3 regions of the Mesorhizobium sp. M0028 genome follow, and region 1 is predicted to be linked to each of the others. Evidence: predicted binding sites of a transcription regulator. Region 1 holds the regulator's gene; each other region holds the start of a gene.
The links. Region 1 encodes LexA, which represses DNA repair genes until DNA is damaged. Its sites were predicted from a motif close to TGTTCNNNNTGTGTTCNG; they were not measured.
Positions count from the first base shown of each region.

Region 2: ruvC (crossover junction endodeoxyribonuclease RuvC) is a predicted target of LexA. The motif match lies at 3,570-3,587, and genes of this name have one in related genera.
Region 3: dinB (DNA polymerase IV) is a predicted target of LexA. The motif match lies at 2,288-2,305, and genes of this name have one in related genera.

Region 1 is NZ_JAMYVG010000001.1:315,711-320,149, reverse strand. Features, by position in the region: gene NKJ93_RS01575 (molybdopterin molybdotransferase MoeA) at 1-6, shown strand, start outside; gene NKJ93_RS01570 (hormone-sensitive lipase) at 14-844, opposite strand; gene kynU (kynureninase) at 940-2,187, opposite strand; gene lexA (transcriptional repressor LexA) at 2,659-3,390, shown strand; gene NKJ93_RS01555 (ComEC/Rec2 family competence protein) at 3,384-4,439, opposite strand, start outside.
Region 2 is NZ_JAMYVG010000002.1:365,201-369,639, forward strand. Features, by position in the region: gene NKJ93_RS06810 (DMT family transporter) at 1-175, opposite strand, end outside; gene NKJ93_RS06815 (Lrp/AsnC family transcriptional regulator) at 309-758, shown strand; gene NKJ93_RS06820 (sulfite exporter TauE/SafE family protein) at 854-1,624, shown strand; gene NKJ93_RS06825 (DUF2269 family protein) at 1,665-2,216, opposite strand; gene rcdA (protease adaptor protein RcdA) at 2,794-3,321, shown strand; gene ruvC (crossover junction endodeoxyribonuclease RuvC) at 3,629-4,141, shown strand; gene NKJ93_RS06840 (AbrB/MazE/SpoVT family DNA-binding domain-containing protein) at 4,198-4,439, shown strand, end outside.
Region 3 is NZ_JAMYVG010000026.1:49,305-53,743, forward strand. Features, by position in the region: gene NKJ93_RS29825 (FAD-dependent oxidoreductase) at 1-969, shown strand, start outside; gene dinB (DNA polymerase IV) at 995-2,236, opposite strand; gene NKJ93_RS29835 (GNAT family N-acetyltransferase) at 2,639-3,097, opposite strand; gene NKJ93_RS29840 (hypothetical protein) at 3,168-3,530, opposite strand; gene NKJ93_RS29845 (hypothetical protein) at 3,716-4,012, shown strand; gene NKJ93_RS29850 (XRE family transcriptional regulator) at 4,235-4,439, opposite strand, start outside.

The DNA of each region.
Region 1 (4,439 bases):
CGCTGAACCTGCCTCACTCCGAGATCAAGGTCCGGGTCAGCGGATGGTCTGGATCGGCCAAACTGTCGATGATGTTGAAATGATGCCGGTCAGGCTCGACCACCGAACTGGTCGCGGCACCCAGGCCGATCCAGATATTGGCCAGCAACGCGCTCTGGCGCAGGAATTCGGCGCGCTCGCCGCCGCCGGCCCAGCAGGTCAGGCGGGCCTTGTCCATCGGGCGCAGCAGCACCGGGCTTTCGGCCTGCGCCTCGGCCTCATCGATCGCCAGCGTCTCGTTCATGCCGGTGCGCATGATCGGGCGCAAATCGTGCACACCCGAGATCGATACGACATGGCGAATGCGCCGGACAATTTCGGGCGCCAGCGGCGTCGTCGTCGTAACCATCCGGCTAACAAGATGGCCACCGGCCGAGTGTCCGGTCAGCATCAGCGGCCCTGCGACCATCCCCGCCGCCTTGCCGATCGCCGCGCCGACTTCCTTGACGATGCCGCCAATGCGCATCTGCGGACAGAGCGTGTAGGACGGCATCGCCACGGCATAGCCGCGATCAACAGCGCCAGCGGCAAGATGCGACCAGAAACTCTTGTCGAATGCCATCCAGTAGCCGCCATGGACGAACACCACGAGCCCCTTGGGCTTGGTGGCCGGCAGGAAAAGATCGAGCCGGTTGCGTGGGCCATCGCCATAGGCCATGTCGAGCCGCGCCCGGCCCTCGGTCGAAAGCACGTCGCGAAAAACCCGCGCGGGCTCGACCCAGGCCGCCGGCCAGCGATCGCTGCCGGCTATGTTGGCGCCGTTGGCATAGGCGTTGTCCCAATCGGCAATGTGACGTTCGAACACCCTGCGCCCTCCCCTGGCAATATGGCCTTGCAACGAGCGTGAGCATCGCGCGGCGCGTCGTCGCCAGCCTCACGATTCCAGCTCTCGCATCAATCTCAAGTGACAGCCGCCTTGATGGCGAAGCGCGCATCCTTCCACGCACCGGTGCGCAGGATGTCCTCAAGCACTTCGACGGCTTGCCAGACATCGGCATAGCCGACATAGAGCGGGGTGAAGCCGAAGCGCATGGTCGATGGCGCGCGAAAATCGCCGATCACGCCACGTTCGATCAGCGCGCGCATGATCTGGTAGCCATGCTCGTGCATGAATGAAATCTGGCTGCCGCGTTTTTCCCCGTCGCGCGTGCTTTCGAGCGTTAGCCCGTAAGTGCCGCACTTTGCCTCGACAAGCTCGATGAACAGATCGGCCAGCGCGATGCTCTTCTTGCGCACCGCCGTCATGTCGACATCGTTCCAGATGTCGAGCGCGCCCTTCAGCGTGCGCATAGACAGGACCGGCTGGGTGCCGCACAGAAACCGGCGGATGCCGGTGCCGGCCGCATAGCCTGGCTCGAAGGCGAAGGGCCGTGCATGGCCCCACCAGCCGGTGAGCGGCTGCTGGATGTCGGCAAGATGCCGCTCAGCCGCATAGATGAAGGCAGGCGCGCCCGGTCCGCCATTCAGATATTTGTAGGTGCAGCCAACGGCAAAATCGGCGTTCGCCGTGTCGAGCTCGACTGGCATCGCACCGGCGGTGTGGCAGAGATCCCAGACGATCATCGCCCCGGCTTCCTGGGCCCTGCGCGTCAGCGCCGGCATGTCGCGCAGTTCGCCCGACTTGTAGTTGACGTGGTTGACCAGCACCACGGCGGTGCGTTCGTCGATCAGCTCTTCGATGCTCGGCGCGTCGACCCCCGAGAGGCGCAGCAGCGTATCTTTTCGCGTCGAAACCACACCCTCAGCCATGTAGAGGTCTGTCGGAAAACTGTCGCCCTCGGCGACGATGACCTGCCGCTCCGGCCGCATGGCCATGGCGGCGTGCAGCAGCTTGTAGATGTTGACCGATGTCGTGTCGCAGACCACCGTCTGGCCGGCCGCGGCACCGATCAGGCGCCCGAGCTGGTCGCCAAGTTCGAGCGGCATGTTGAACCAGCCGGCCGTGTTCCAGGCGCGGATGAGATCATGCGCCCATTCTTCGGTCACTGCCTTGCTCAATTCATCGAAAGCGGCACGCGAAGCGGCCCCTAGCGAATTGCCGTCGAGATAGATCACTCCTTGCGGCAGCACAAAGCGGTCGCGCATCGCGCGCAGCGGATCTGCAGCATCCATCGCCCTTATGGCCACGAGATCGGGAATTCCTGTCATGATTTGTCTGCTCCCCAAGATTCACCGCAACGCCGGACACGCATCGACGGCATCCATCGGTCACGAGCGGTTCTCCATTACCTGGTATCGCGCAGCAAGGCTCCACCGGCGACAAGTTGCCTGACCATGCGGTGGAAACCAGGAGCCAAGCCAACCCAAGGTTGGCGTTTTGAGTTCGTTTCGTTCACGGTGCATTGACCAAACCGCACAGTCGATACGGCTTCAATTCCGTGCCCCTTTGCCGGCTGACGGCCGATACCAGTGCCGCCTTCTGGAAACCCAGAGGCCGCAAACGAAAGCAGAATCAAGGCGATGAGGCCCGCGGCGGTGAAAATGCAGCGTCCCGGTTTGGCGAGTGGTATCGTTACCCGAGCCCTAACACATTCATTAAACTTTAAACAGTTGCGGAACACAACTGGAACAGATAGTGTTTGTTCTGGGTTTGTTTTTCTGATTCTGTTGGGGGTCGCTATGCTGACACGCAAACAACACGAACTGCTTATGTTCATCCACGAAAGGCTGAAGGAAAGCGGTATCCCGCCCTCCTTCGACGAGATGAAGGAAGCGCTCGACCTGGCTTCCAAATCGGGAATCCACCGGCTGATTACGGCGCTGGAGGAGCGCGGCTTCATTCGCCGTTTGCCCAACAGGGCCCGTGCGCTGGAGGTGCTGCGCCTGCCCGATTCGATCGCCCCCGGCCTCAATGCGGCACGCAAGTTCTCGCCGAGTGTCATCCAGGGCAGTCTTGGGCAAGGTCCTCGGCAAGGCAAGCCGACATCGTCGCGCGTCCCTGCAGCCGGCAATGACGACGATGTCGTCGCCGCCGTGTCTATCCCGGTGATGGGCCGCATCGCCGCCGGTGTGCCGATCGATGCCATCCAGCACCAGACGCATTCGATCTCGGTGCCGCCGGACATGATCATGGGCGGCGAGCATTATGCGCTCGAGGTCAAAGGCGATTCGATGATCGAGGCTGGCATTTTCGACGGCGACACGGTGATCATCCGCAATGCCGATACGGCGAGCCCCGGTGAGATCGTGGTGGCACTGGTCGACGAGGAAGAAGCGACGCTGAAGCGGTTCCGCCGCAAGGGCGCCTCGATCGCCCTGGAAGCCGCCAATCCGGCCTACGAGACGCGCATCTTCGGACCAGACAGGGTCAAGGTGCAGGGCAAGCTCGTTGGGCTGATCCGCCGCTACTGAGCTGCGCCCTTGGCGCCGGCTTTTGGCTTGTCGGCTCTGCGGTATGGCGGCATGCCCCGCGCCGCGCGGGAAAATTTCCGCTGCACGTGCCAGGGCCGGTATGATTTTTCGACGGCGAAGCGGATTTCGGCGCGTGTTGCCGCTTGTGGATCGAAATAGACGGCCGCACTTCCCGCGCGCGCCAGTTGCCGTTTGGTGACGACGAGGACCAGCCGGTCGTAGTAGCAGGGATTATGGGCGGTGGCGTCGTCGATGACGATCAAGCTGGCAAAGGCGCAGGCTGGCCGTGCAGTATCGCGGTCATTGGCTAGCGCGATGATCGCGCCGGATGGATGCCTGGCAAGGCAGAGACCGTCCGTGCAAATGAACGGCATGCCCGGCGGTAAGTCGGCCGGATCGGCAATGTCGAATTGCGGATCGTTCTTTCCAGGTGTTTCCGGCGCGACGATAGCCTCTGATGTGAGCGCGCGTTTCCAGTTGTCGATGGTGAACTCATTCGGGCGTGCCCGGTTGACCGCGAGTTCACCGCTGCCGATCGGCAGCGCGACGAGCCGTGCGTCCTCCGAGATCAATACATCGGGTACGCGCGTCTGCGTTGTCGTTAGCAAGCCGGCGAGCGCAAAAGGAAGGGCCACGAGCCGCAACCAGGTCGTCGCCATGCTGGCAATGACGAGGGCGATCGTCACCAAAAGGACAGATCTCAGCGAAATCAGCCCGACCGCATCGATCGGCGAGCGCTCGGAGATCCACCCGGACAGGGCGATCATCGCCGTCAGCCCCTTGCCCATCACGTAGAGGAAAGGCCCATCCGCGCCGAACGGCATCGCCAGCGCACTGAGGACGGCGAAGGGCATGACGACCAGTGAGATGATAGGCATGATGGCCAGATTGGCGAACAGGCTGAGCGGCGCCACGCGCTGGAAATGCCATATGGCGAAAAGCGCCGTGGCGCTCCCTGCAATGATCGAGGTCATCGCCAGGCCGCCCATGCCCAGCAGTACCTTTCTAGTGGCAAAGCGTAGCGGCGACCGCCGGGGCGGCGGCGTGGT
Region 2 (4,439 bases), on a different contig from region 1:
CGCGCAGCAGTCCCAGCGCCGTGCAGATAACCAGCAGCGTTACCGCACCGAAGGCGCAGCGCCAGAACACCACGTCCATGATGGGTTGGCCGGACAGGACGACGAACCAGCCGATCGTGCCGAGGATCGCCATCGCCGCAGTCATTTCGATCGTGCCGCGTACCGTGTTGTCCATGGATGCTCCCGAAACCCGTTGAGATTCTATAATCCCACGGCAGATATGGGCCTTTCCATGACTTGTAGCTGGTGATATGCAGAACGAACCTAATTTAATTAGGTAAACATCGGCTTTTTCTTGGAATTGTAAAATGCTGGACGAGCTCGATAGAAAGCTCCTCGATATCCTGGTCAGGGATTCACGGACCTCGCTGAAGGAACTGGCGCTGCAGGTCGGGTTGTCGTCGCCAAGCGTTTCGGAGCGGCTTCGGCGGCTTGAGGATCGCGGCGTCATTCGCGCATTCACCATCGACATCGATCCGCAGGCGCTCGGCTACGCCTTGCAGGCGATCGTTCGCATCCGGCCGTTGCCCGGTAAGCTGCACATCGTCCAGAAGCTGATCGAGGAAATCCCGGAATTCGGCGAATGCGACAAGGTGACGGGCGATGACTGCTTCGTCGCCCGGCTGTTCGTCCGCTCGATCGGCGAGCTCGACGGGATTCTCGACCGCATCGCCGACAAGGCCGAAACCAGCACCGCCATCATCAAGGCGCAGCCGATCCGGAGACGCCCGCCGCCGCTCGACATGCCAAATATGTGACGGGCTCCGGTGGCGTGGCCCACGTATTTGCGGTCGCGGTCTGGCCATTTCTGGTCTATTCCAGAGTTCAACTTTCCCTCCAGCCTCCTTTCCCCATGTCAGGCCTGCTCATCGATCCCTGGTTCTATGCCGCGGCCATGCCGGCCGTCATCCTCGTCGGCCTGTCGAAAGGCGGCTTCGGCGGCGCCGTCGGCTTTGTCGGCGTGCCATTGATGGCGCTGACCATGCCGCCGGTTCAGGCTGCCGCAATTCTTCTGCCAATTCTGTGCCTGATGGACATTGTCTCGGTGTGGACATGGTGGGGTATCTTCGACCGCAAGATGCTGGCCGACATGATGCCGGGTGCCGTGATCGGCATTGCCCTTGGCTGGCTGACGGCGGCACTTGTAACCGAAGAGATGGTCCGGCTGATCGTCGGCGCGGTCGCCCTGATCTTCGTGCTGCGCTGGCTCTATTTGCAACTCCGCCACGGTGCCGGCCACGCGGCGGAGCCCAACCGCGTTGCCGCCGGCTTCTGGGGTACCGTTGCCGGGTTCACCAGCTTCGTCGCCCATGTCGGCGGCCCGCCTTTTCAGGTCTATGCGTTGCCGATCAGGCTGGATCCGAAGGTGCTGTCCGGCACCGCGGCGATCTTCTTCGCCGTCACCAATGCACTGAAGCTCATCCCCTATTTCGCGCTCGGCCAGTTCGACACCACCAATTTGACCGCGTCGGCGGTGCTGATGCCGCTGGCGCCGCTGTCGACAATCGCCGGCGCCTGGCTGGTGCGGCGGATGCGGCCGGAGCTGTTCTATCCCTTCACCTATGCGACCGTGGCGGTCGTCGCGGTCAAGCTTCTGTGGGACGGCATCGCCGGCCTTCTGTAAGACGGCGGCCCCAGGCGGCCGCCGCCGGATTCCTTAAACCTCAGGCGGCACTCGGCAGCAGCGGCCGCGTCCTGCCAAGCGCGAGAGCAGCGCCGGTTGCCAGCACGAACGCCATGCAGCCAAGAATGGTGATGTCGTGCAGTGTCGGCTTCAGCACCATGTCCGCGATGATCATCAGCATCACCGAATAGTCGAAGCGCGCGGCATTGAGGACGCGCTGGCCCTGGGCAAGCACCGCCGGCGTCACGCCATCCTTGGCGATCATGCCTGCCATGCGGTCGGCAGTCGGCTTGAAGACGAACATGCCGATGCAGAAGGTCGTCGCATAACCGGCAAGGCCGATCAGCACCCACAAATCGGAAAAGCCGACCCAGAAGCCGCACATGATGAGGCCGAAGAGCAATGTCAGCATCGATATCGGCGCGACGAACCGGTTACCGAGCTCGCCAGTGGCGCGCATCGCCTGCAACATGCCTTCGACGTTTCCAGCGCGGTCGGCGCGTACCGCAAGCAGCATCAGGGTGAAGCCGCCGCCGACCCAGAGGATCGCCGAGACGATGTGCAGAAATTTAACGGCCGAGTACCAGTCCATTGTTCGCTCCTTGAGAAATTTTCATGATTGCCGGAGCGCAATTTTGCTCCGCCTCGTTGCGAGGAGCGGGCGTTTAGCGCGGCGCCTGTTTCGGAACGATGTCGCGCGGCGAGCGGATCTGTTTCGGTATGTCGGTCACGATCTGGAGGAACCGTGGCGCAAGCGCGTCGCCCCCACTTCCAGCCGGTGGTGAGAGCGGCGGCTTAGCCGGCCAGCTGTGCTGTTACGGCACAGATGCTGGGCGCTTGATCGAAAAATATGCCCTGCGTTAAGGCTTTGTTAAGCTTTACAGGCGTTTACTATGTCCATCCAGTGATCTGGATTCTTACCGAGTGGTTGGAGCCACTTTGTTTGACGCCTCCCTGTTAAACTCCTGAGAGCCGCCTTATCCGCGGCTCTTTTTTTGTTCGCCGGTATGGAGCCCCTTGGGCCAAATGCGGCCGTTAACCGTTTGTTAAACATGTGCTTGCCTTCGCCGGCAGCGAAGCGCATTTTCAAGCTTCAGTCGTTTAGGCTGCCGGATATGGCGGCCAAGAGCCGAATCGGCCGGCTGTCAGGCAAGTGCAGGGGCGCAGCGATGAACGAGCCTTCGAAGGCGAGCGCGAACACCATCAAGCTGGCGGAGCGCCGGGTTTTCTCCCAATCCTTCAAGCCGCTCTATCAGGAAGGCATGGGCTTGGTCGAGCAGGCGGCCGAATATCTCGACGGCAAGGGCCGCGCCGAGGCCAAGAAGCTGTCGAGGCTGGCGGCGACGCTTTATGCGGCCGAGTCGATGCGGCTGACCACCAGGCTGATGCAGGTCGCCTCGTGGCTGCTTTTGCAGCGGGCGGCGAATTCCGGCGAGATGACCCGCGATCAGGTGGCTTCCGAAAAATCCAAGGTGCGTCTCGACACCGCCTCCGCGCATGACGAGGCGCCCGGCTGGGCCGAGCTGCCGACGGATTTCGTCGACCTCGTCAACCGCTCGCTGCGCCTGCAGGCGCTGGTGCGCCGCATGGACGAGGAGATCTATGGCGGCCTCGCCGAGGTGCCTCAGTCGAGCCGTCGCCTCAATCCGGTCTCCGACCAGATCACGTTGCTCAACACGGCTTTCGCCCGCGGCTGAGAGACCGTTTGGAAACTCTACTCCAGCGGCCATCTGGCGGCGTTTTCTCCGCTTACCTGCAGCGCCGCGTCCTTTTGGACGCGCAAAGGACGCTGCAGCACTTTGATTGCGCATGATCCCCTCGGGATCACGCGTGGGCTCACGGACCCAAATGTCCGCTGCGCTCCGGTTCCCGAAACCACCACCATATGACTCGCCGGAGCGACCTTTCGAAACGGTCTCAGAGGCTTTGTGGACATCACGAGCCCCGTTTCTGGTTTGTTCACATTTCGCTGGCATCGCTGCCCGCCGAAGGTAGACTTGGCGGATGGGGGAAGCGATTCGCATCATCGGCATCGATCCGGGGCTTAGGCGCACCGGCTGGGGCATCGTCGAAAGCCTTGGCAATTCGCTGCGCTTCGTCGCTTCCGGCACAGTACGGTCCGACGACAAGGCGGCGCTGGCGGTGCGTCTTTGCCAATTGCATGACGGGCTTGCCGAGATCCTGCATGCCACGATGCCGCACGAGGCGGCGGTCGAGCAGACCTTCGTCAACAAGGATGCCGCGGCGACGCTGAAACTCGGCCAGGCACGCGGCATCGCCATGCTGGTGCCGGCGCGCGCCGGCCTTGCCGTTGCCGAATATGCGCCCAACGCCGTCAAGAAGGCGGTGATCGGCGTCGGCCATGGCGACAAGAAGCAGATCCATATGATGGTCAAGGTGCTGATGCCGAAGGCGACTTTCGACACCGACGACGCCGCCGATGCGCTGGCCATCGCCATCTGTCACGCGCATCACAGGCAGAGCATCGCCTACAGGATGGCGATGCTGGCCGAATAAGTTTGTTCTTGACTTGTTCTCCAGTGAACAATAAGTAATACCAACGAGGTATTACCATGCGCGTTACCACCAAGGGCCAAGTGACCATCCCGAAGGAAATACGGGATCATCTGGGTATCGGCCCGGGCTCGGAGGTGGAGTTCGTCCCCACCGAGGACGGTGCTCGTGTCATTGCGGTCGACGAAAACATGTCGAAGGAGGAAGCCTCGCGCAGATTCAGCCAGATGCTCGGCCGTATGGCTGGTACGCTGGATCTGGGGGGCATGACGGCGGACGAATATGTGGAATGGCTGAGGGG
Region 3 (4,439 bases), on a different contig from region 1:
CTCCGCGGGCTGGCTGCCGGCATCCGCGCGCACGGCGGCGCGCTTTATGCGGAGACCATCGTCGATAAGGTCGAGGAGACCGACGGCGGCGTGCGCGTAAGCACGGTCTCGGGCTTTGCCGTGTCTGCCAGGTCGGCCGTTGTCGCCACCAACTCGCCGATCAACGATCGGGTCGCGCTCCATACCAAGCAGGCGCCGTATCGGACCTACGCCATGTCGTTCGAGATCGCGCGCGACGTTTTGCCGGATGCACTCTATTGGGACACGCTGGACCCCTATCACTACGTCCGTCTGCAGCCTGGCGAAGGCAAGACCGACTTTCTGATCGTCGGTGGTGAAGACCATAAGACAGGGCAGGCCGACGACGCCGACCACCGCTTCACGGCCCTGGCGGCCTGGATCAAAAAATTGGTGCCCGATGTCGGCGCGGAAGCCAATCGATGGTCCGGGCAGGTGATGGAGACGGTCGACTATGCCGGGTTCATCGGCCGCAATCCCGGTGATCGGCGAGTCTTCGTTGCTACCGGCGATTCCGGCCAGGGCATCACCCATGGGGTCGTGGCAGGCCTGTTGATTTCGGACCTGATTCTGAAGGGGGAAAGCCCCTGGCGGGAACTTTACGAACCCTCTCGCAAGACGGTACGGGCGATCGCCGATTATCTAGCGGAGAATGCGACAGCGATCAGGAGTTTTGCCGAGTATGTCGCGCCTGGTGAAATCGATTCCGCCGACAAGCTGCGGCCGGGGCAGGGCGCCATCGTCCGCGAAGGTCTTACCAAAGTCGCGGCCTTTCGCGACGAGGACGGCACGCTCTACAAACGCTCGGCCGCATGTACCCATGTCGGCTGCCATGTCCATTGGAACTCGCTGGAACGCTGCTGGGACTGCCCCTGCCACGGCTCGCATTTTGCCGTCGATGGCACGGCTTTGAACGGGCCGGCCGTATCGCCCCTGGCTCCTGCCGGATAATCTTTTTTCGCCCCGGCCGCGCAGCTCACAATTCCTTTTCGGCGAGCTCGCGAAACGCGTCGGGAACGGACCGCGACAGTCCGAGCGCGACCGAGGCGTAGCCGACCGCCTCCCAGCCGAAGCGGTCGCGGATCTTGTCGACGGCGCGATCTGCGGTCCAGCGCGCCGCGCCCTTCCTGGTGCCGGGGCGGCGGCGGTCGTCGGCGAGCCCGAGCGGCAGTTCCAGTTGCAGGCCGGCATGCTGCTCCAGATGCGAGACAGCGATCGCCAGCAGCGAGATTGTCTTTTCGTGCGGATGGTCGATGAGCACCTTGCGCACCAGCGCCTCGGCGATCTCGGCCAGCATGGCGGTTGCCGATATCGGCTGGTCGAGCGTGATCGAGCGCGTCACCGAGCGCAGGTCGGCAAAGCGGACGCGAACCGTCACCGTGCGGCCGGGGCGGGATTTCGCCCGCAATCTTGTGGCGACCCTATCGGCCAGATGCAGCAGCGCAGGCACGAAGACCTGCTCCTCGGCCGGTTTTCGGCCGAGCGCCGATTGCGCGCCGGCCGAGCGCGCCCGGCGCTGCGTCTCCAGCTTGCGCGGATCGCGGTTCCACGCCAGCGCGTTGAGTTTTTCTCCCGCCGCCGGCCCGAGCAGGCGCTCCAGCGCGCCATCGTTGGTCTTCGCCAGCTCGCCGATGGTGTTGACGCCGATGCCGGCCAGCCGCTCCCTGGTGACCGGGCCGACACCCCACATCAGCTCGACCGGCAGGTGGTGCAGGAACTCCAGCTCGTGGCGCGGATCGACCACCACCAGCCCGTCGGGTTTTGCGACCTGTGAGGCGATCTTGGCCAGATGCTTGGTGCGGGCTACGCCGACCGAGATCGGCAGGCCGAGCTCTGCCCGCACGCGGTGGCGGATCTTGCCGGCGATCTCGGCCGGCGAGCCGAACAGGTGGTTGCAGCCGGCGACGTCGGCAAAGGCCTCGTCGATGGAAATTCGCTCGACCACCGGCGTGAAATCGCCCAGCACCTTGATTGCCGCATCGCCCAGCCGCTGATAGTCCTTGAAATGGCCGCCGACGAAAATGAGTTGCGGGCAGAGTTCCCGCGCCCGCCGTCCCGGCATGCCGCCGCGCACGCCGAACGCCTTGGCTTCATAGGATGCGGCGAGCACTACCCCGCCGCCGACGGCAATCGGCTTGCCGCGCAAGGCCGGGTCGAGCAGTTGTTCGACCGAGGCATAGAAGGCATCCAGATCCGCGTGGAGGATGTTGGCTTCCATCCGCCCGTTCGCCCGCGGCGGTTCAAACGCCGCCTTGTCTAGAGTTTTGATGAGAACATAAAGAGAACATTGTGGGCGGATTGTCAAGCGGCGCGGAGGGCAGGTGGAGGGCAATTGTTTCAGTTTGGCGCCCTCTGTCTGCCTGCGTTCCAGCGTTGGTGGTTGGCGAAAGTCGAAGCAACATCCAATCTCCCCCCTTGCGGGGGAGATGTCCGGCAGGACAGAGGGGGGTGGGACGGATCGCCAACTTCGACTTCAGTTGTTGCCAACTCGAATCAGCCTGAGGGTTTGGCTCCGATTGGTTGACAGGTCGGAGGGACAGCACCCCCCTCTGCCCTGCCGGGCATCTCCCCCGCAAGGGGGGAGATCGGCAGCTTCGCCGACGGCGCCTGCTGCAGCGACCTACAGCGCCATCTTGTAGCCGAGATGGCTGGCGGTGAAACCGAGGCGCTCGTAGAAGGTGTGCGCTTCCCGTCGACTGTTGTCCGTGGTGAGCTGAATGAGGCTGCAGCCGCGCGAACGGCACGCTTCAATCGCCCATTCGATCATCAGCTTGCCGACGCCGCGAGAGCGCCATTGCCGGGCGACGCGAACGCCTTCGATCTGGCCGCGCCAGGCGCCTTTCCTCGAAATGCCTGGAAGGAAGCTGAGTTGCAGCGTTCCGACCAATTGCCCGGCCTCGACGGCCACGGCCAGCAACTGGTTGGGATAGGCATCGATCGCGCTGAAGGCATCGAGATAGGATGGCGCGAGCGGCGTGGACGGGTCTTCCCGGTCTGCGCCGAGCGCATCGTCGGCAAGCATTGCAACGATCGCCGGCAGGTCGGGCGCCTGGGCACGACGGAATTCGATCTCGCTCATCGCGCGGAGACATACGGCGCAGTGTTGGCGATCGCAATATCCGTTTTGACTGCAAGGGGGGCGCGCGTCTTCAGGCGGCCTCCAACGCCCAGAGGCGATAGCCGTAGCGGCGGAAGAAGCGGGCGAAGAGGCGCTGCTGCCTGGCGCGGGCGAGGTCGGCGCTGCGCCTTTCCTGTCGCCAGTGCGGCATGTTGCGGAACATCGACAGGAAGCGGGCGGCGTCCTCGATCGCCTCCTCGGCCGACTGCGCCGGGCGGATCGCCGCCAGGAACAAAGCGCGGCTCGGCTTCATCCGGTCGATCGCCGCCTTGCGCTGGCGATGGCCCTGGCGCGCCGTGCGGATGCCGTCCTGGCGGATGGCCGCGAAGGCGGCAAGCATGGCCGGGCTGTCGCCGGCATAACCGCAGGCCTGGGCGAACTGGGCGAGGTCCATCGTCACTCCCTTGCATTCGGTGGACGGAGCGGCCGCGGCTGCGCCGATTCCAGCTTGCATGGTATAGAAGCATAACTCAAATAAATGAACAAGTGAAACTTTCACGTTGGTGTAAGCGGAACCGACTCGACTCCGCCTCGAAAACCGATAATGTGAACAAAGCAGGAACAACGATGGGGATGGCCATGGCATTAGCGGGCAAGGAAGCGACGATCGCCGATGTCGTCTCGATTGCCGTCGAGTGCATCGATTGCGGCCGCAACAGGTGGTGGAAGCCGGCCGAGCTCAAGCGGCATGGGGTGAGGCCGGAGACACCGCTATCAGCACTTTCCGGGCGCCTGATCTGCAAGGCCTGCCGGGCCGACGGCCTGCCGGGCGCCGCCGTTTCGATCCAGGCTGCCTTCATCGACGACCGGCAGCGAGCCCGCGCCGAGGCGCGCCTGCTCAACGGTCGAGAGCTGGAGCAATCGAGGCGGGCTTGAGGGGGAGGGCGTGCTGCTCTTCCCTTCTCCCCTTGTGGGAGAAGGTGGCCGAGCGAAGATCGGTCGGATGAGGGGTGTTGGACGGATCGCTACCTTGATGGCGTAAGTGCTTAAAATCGCGTCTACATTTCCTCCGCCGCGTTCCTTCCAGCACCCTCATCCGGCTCGGCGCTGTGCGCCGATCCACCTTCTCCCACAAGGGGAGAAGGCAACAAGCGCCCGTCAATACCCCAGCAGTTCCTTGAGCGGGATGACGCGGAAGACGTTCTTGATGGCGTAGCGGTTGAAGGTCAGCGTCTTGGGCGGATTGTATTGCTCGACGATCAGCTCGGCGGCGGTGCGCTTGACCAGCTTCTTGATGAAGGCCTTGCCGTTTTGCTCGTTCTCCTCGGGCAGCGTCTCGATCACCACATGGTCGCCGGGCACG